Regions from separate parts of the Oryzihumus sp. genome, predicted to be linked through region 1. Evidence: riboswitches for the same ligand, from Rfam matches in the RefSeq annotation. Region 1 holds a riboswitch; the other holds the start of a gene.
What was found. A riboswitch is a leader RNA that binds a small molecule or an ion and turns the genes downstream of it on or off. The one in region 1 is predicted to bind glycine.
Positions count from the first base shown of each region.

Region 2: another riboswitch for glycine. It lies ahead of gcvP (aminomethyl-transferring glycine dehydrogenase); the one in region 1 lies ahead of gcvP (aminomethyl-transferring glycine dehydrogenase).

Region 1 covers NZ_JBTCWL010000018.1:535-2,925, reverse strand. The annotation lists gene gcvP (aminomethyl-transferring glycine dehydrogenase) at 1-982, opposite strand, end outside; glycine riboswitch at 1,034-1,124, opposite strand; glycine riboswitch at 1,126-1,224, opposite strand; gene ACXVGS_RS06465 (TetR/AcrR family transcriptional regulator) at 1,387-2,061, opposite strand; gene ACXVGS_RS06460 (biotin transporter BioY) at 2,318-2,391, shown strand, end outside.
Region 2 covers NZ_JBTCWL010000050.1:23,997-26,387, forward strand. The annotation lists gene ACXVGS_RS13420 (bifunctional nuclease family protein) at 1-12, shown strand, start outside; gene ACXVGS_RS13425 (MerR family transcriptional regulator) at 174-758, shown strand; glycine riboswitch at 839-943, shown strand; gene gcvP (aminomethyl-transferring glycine dehydrogenase) at 1,047-2,391, shown strand, end outside.

The sequences.
Region 1 (2,391 bases):
CACGCGTCTGCAGGGCCAGCCGGTAGGCCGGTCGTCCGGTGGCGTCGACGGAGACGCCGACCAGGCGCCCCGGCAGCACGCGTTCCAGCCCGGCTCTCACCGCGATGTAGGCGGCGTGGGGACCGCCGTAACCGAGCGGGACGCCGAAGCGCTGCGTCGTCCCCACGGCAATGTCCGCGCCCCACTCCCCCGGAGCGGCAAGCAGGCAGAGCGCCAGCAAGTCAGCGGCAACTGTCACCAGTGCGCCCCGACGGTGAGCATCCTCAGTCACGTGGCGAAGGTCGCGAATGGCGCCTGAGGCACCGGGGTACTGCAGCACGACGCCAAAGAAGTCGATTTCGGGGAGGCCGTCGACCGGGTCGAAGACCACGACCTCGATCCCGACCGCCTCGCAGCGGGTCTGCACGACCGCGATGGTCTGCGGGAGGCAGTCTGCATCGACCAGTACGCGCGCTCCAGCTCCGCGAGCGGTCCGTCGCATCACTGTCACCGCCTCGGCCACGGCCGTTGCCTCGTCGAGCAGCGACGCATTGGCCACCGGCAGTGCGGTCAGATCAGCAACCATGGTCTGGAAGTTGATCAGCGCCTCGAGCCGGCCCTGGCTGATCTCCGGCTGATACGGGGTGTAGGCGGTGTACCACGCAGGGTTCTCGAGGACGTTCCGGCGGATCACCCCGGGGGTGACCGTGCCGTGGTACCCCAAGCCGATCATCGGCTCCCCGGGGAAGTTGGCCTGGGCGAGCCGTCGCAGCTCGGCCAGAGTATCGTCCTCCGACAAGGCTTCGGGCAGGTCGACCACGGGCTTTCTGACCGCAGCCGGTATTGCAGCGTCCAGAAGCTGGCCAAGTGAGGAATAGCCGACTTGGGCCAGCATCTTGGCTTGGTCCTCGTCGCGAACGCCTATGTGGCGCGCGACAAAAGGTCCAAGCGGGCGGGGAGGTTGGGGGGACACGAAGTCACCCGGACCGTTGTAGTCCGACATGTTGGGAGGCTCCCGAATCAAGGGTCCGCGCGGTCGCGGACCTGAAGGTGGCCTCCCCGCTCTGTCATCGGACCTGAGAGCTTCACCGCCGGGTGGGGCGGTTTGCACCGTGGGTGCAGGAAATCCTGCTTTCCAGAGTTCGCCTTACCGGAACGGTCATGGGTGCCTGAGAGATTCTGGGGAGAGTTGCTCCTTCGGCGCCTCCACCCGATCAGGTGGGAGGGCTCTCCCGCTCCGGTTCAAACGGCGCGATGTTCAGTTGGCTGCGCTGAGGCTAGGGTCTGGGGCCGCCGTCGTCAACGACTTCCTCGACACTCGGCTGACCGGTCGACAAGGCACGACGGCGGGAACGGAACGCTGTTACCGCTGGGGCGCCATTGACGAACCAGCGTGCCCGGCCGGCTCTAAGCGGATCCGAGACTCTCCCGCAAAGCAGTCAGCACTGCGTCTGGGGTCAGGTCGGTGCGGAAGACGACGACAGTGGTCCCGCCTCGCTCCACGGAATCGTCACCGTGTGGGGCGACAAACAGGTCGACGACCTGGCTCAGGGCAATGTCGAGCTCGCCAACGGGGTCTGTGCACTCGGCGCGCAGCCAGCGACGCAACACATGGTTGTGAGCAGCAACGACTGCGGCAGCCATCAGTTCGGCGCGTAGCGCCGAACTGGGCACCGGCCCCATCCAATCGGCAATGAAGTCGCGGAAGAGCTTTTGGTACCTGGCAACCGTGGCGATCTCGCGGTCGCGCAACGCGGGCGCACTGCTCGTCAGCGTGTACCGGACCCTCGCGCGATCTCCCTCACTGAGGTAGTGCAGCAGAACCAGCCGGACAGCCTCCGAAACGGCCACGATCGCGGTTCGATTAGTGGAGGCGGCGAGACGATCTCGAATGGACTGAAGCAGGGCCTCGTGATCGGGGAAGATGACGTCTTCCTTGGAGCGGTAGTGCCGGAAGAACGTCGTCCGCCCCACCCCAGCTCGCTCGGCGATCTCCTCCACGGTCGTGGCTTCGTATCCCCGTTCCTCGAAGAGTTCGAATGCGGCGTCCGCAAGGCGGTCTCTCACCCGTGCAGCGGCCATGGGTTCCCATCTTGCGCCTGAAGTTTGGACGGTGCTTGACCCTAGCCTGTGGCACTGAGTACCGTCCACGCGATACTCAGTCCCACCATGGAGCCGCGACATGACTGCCATCGCCACCGCTTCCCCTCGTCCCGTCCTCGCTGAGGCCCTGCTCCCAGAAGCTGCTACTCGCTCGGGGATAACCGTCCTGGCAGGGGCCGCCCTGACCGCCGTGTGCGCCCAAGTCGCGCTGCCGATACCGGGGTCCCCGGTACCCGTGACGGGACAGACCTTTGCGGTGCTCGTCGTCGCAGCAGCCCTGGGGCCGACGCGGGGACTCGCCAGCCAGGG
Region 2 (2,391 bases), on a different contig from region 1:
CGCGCCTCGTGAGGTGAGCCGCGGCATACCCTCAGTCTCGACCTGACGTCGAGAGTTCGGTCTCGAGTGGGCGACACGTCGCGACCCACCCTCGAGAGGTGATTGACGCACCCCCCGGGCGGCCCTACCGTCAAAAGACGAACGACGGCGATGTAGTTACACGGGAGGTAGGCGTGAACCCCACCGGAGACGCGCAGCACGGCAGCCCCACGGTGCCGGTTGCTGCCCAGGGGTTGCTCTTCAGCGACGACCTCCCCGCGCTGAGCGAGGACACCGGCTACCGCGGGCCCACGGCCTGCAAGGCCGCCGGCATCACCTACCGCCAGCTCGACTACTGGGCCCGCACGGGGCTGGTCGAGCCCTCGGTGCGCGGCGCCACCGGCTCGGGCACCCAGCGGCTCTACAGCTTCCGCGACATCCTCGTGCTCAAGGTCGTCAAGCGCCTGCTCGACACCGGCGTCTCGCTGCAGCAGATCCGGGTGGCGGTCACCCACCTGCGCGAACGGGGCGTGGAGGACCTGGCCCAGATCACCCTCATGAGTGACGGCGCCAGCGTCTACGAGTGCACTTCCGCCGACGAGGTCATCGACCTGGTCCAGGGCGGCCAGGGCGTCTTCGGCATCGCCGTCGGCCGGGTCTGGCGCGAGGTCGAGGGCGAGCTGGCCCAGCTGCCCAGCGAGCGGCCGGAGGACGAGACCCCCGCCGCGCACCCGGGCGACGAGCTGAGCGTGCGCCGGTCAGCCCGCCTCATCAGCTGACCCCACCACGGAGCACACCGGCCCGGGCCTCGCGGCCCGGGCCGGGTCATGTCCACCGGTGGTAGATTTCCCGGTGCTGACAACCCTGCGTGGGAGAGACCTCGCGACCGGCCGCGGCCGGTCGGCGGGGCGCCGAAGGGGCAAACTCCCCGGAACCTCTCAGGCGCCAGGACCACGCGGGTGAGGCAACTCTGGAGTGCGCGGTCCTGACCGGCCCGCGGCGACAGAGGGGGAGGCGACACCTCAACCAACGGCCGGCGGCTGCGCTGGTCCCGCGACAGGAGCCTCATGTCCCACGCCCAGTCCTCCCACAGCGCGCTGCCGCCGGAGCCGGACTTCGTCTCGCGCCACATCGGCCCCTCCGACGACGACACCGCCGAGATGCTCAAGGTGGTCGGCCAGCCGAGCATCGACGCGCTCATCGACGCCGCGGTGCCCGGTGGCATCCGCGCGGAGCGTCCGCTGCGCGTCGAGGCCGCGCCCAGCGAGGAGGCGGTCATCGAGGAGCTGCACCGGCTCGCCTCCCGCAACACCGTGCTGACCTCGATGATCGGCCTGGGCTACTACGGCACGGTCACCCCGCCGGTGGTGCGCCGCAACGTGCTGGAGAATCCCGCCTGGTACACCGCCTACACGCCCTACCAGCCGGAGATCTCCCAGGGCCGGCTCGAGGCCCTCATCAACTTCCAGACCGTGGTCACCGACCTGACCGGCCTGGCCACCGCCGGTGCCTCGCTGCTCGACGAGGGCACCGCGGCGGCTGAGGCGATGACCCTGATGCGCCGCACCAGCAAGGTCGCCCAGGACGCGGTGCTGCTCGTCGACGAGCACGCGCTGCCGCAGACCATCGCCGTGATCCAGACCCGCGCCAAGCCGCTGGGCCTCGGGGTGGTCGTGGCCGACCTGACCTCGGTGACCGACGCCGCCTCCCTGGCCGCGGCCGCCGGTGACCGCGCCGTTTTCGGCGTCCTGGTGCAGTACCCCGGCGCCGACGGCGAGCTGCGCGACTGGTCGGCCCTGGTCGCCGCCGCGCACGAGGCCGGCGCCCTGGTCACCGCCGCCGCGGACCTGCTCGCGCTGACCCTGGCCACGCCTCCGGGTGAGTGGGGTGCCGACGTCGCGGTCGGCAGCAGCCAGCGCTTCGGCGTGCCCATGGGCTTCGGCGGTCCCCACGCGGGCTACATGAGCGTGCGCGCCGGCCTGGAGCGGTCACTGCCCGGCCGCCTGGTCGGGGTGAGCGTCGACGCCGACGGGCACCAGGCCTACCGGCTCGCGCTGCAGACCCGTGAGCAGCACATCCGCCGCGAGAAGGCGACCTCCAACATCTGCACCGCCCAGGTGCTGCTCGCCGTGATGGCCAGCATGTATGCCGTGTGGCACGGCCCGCAGGGCCTGGCCCGGATCGCCCGGCGCACCCACGCCCACGCCGCCGCCCTGGTCGAGGGGCTGCGCGCCGGTGGCGTGGACGTGGCGACGACGCACTTCTTCGACACGGTCACCGTCGTCGTGCCCGGCCGTGCGGCCGAGGTCGTGGCCGAGGCCGCCGCCCGCGGGGTCAACCTGTGGCAGGTCGACTCCGACCGCGTGTCGGTCAGCACCGACGAGACCACCGACCTGGCTGCCCTGCAGGCCG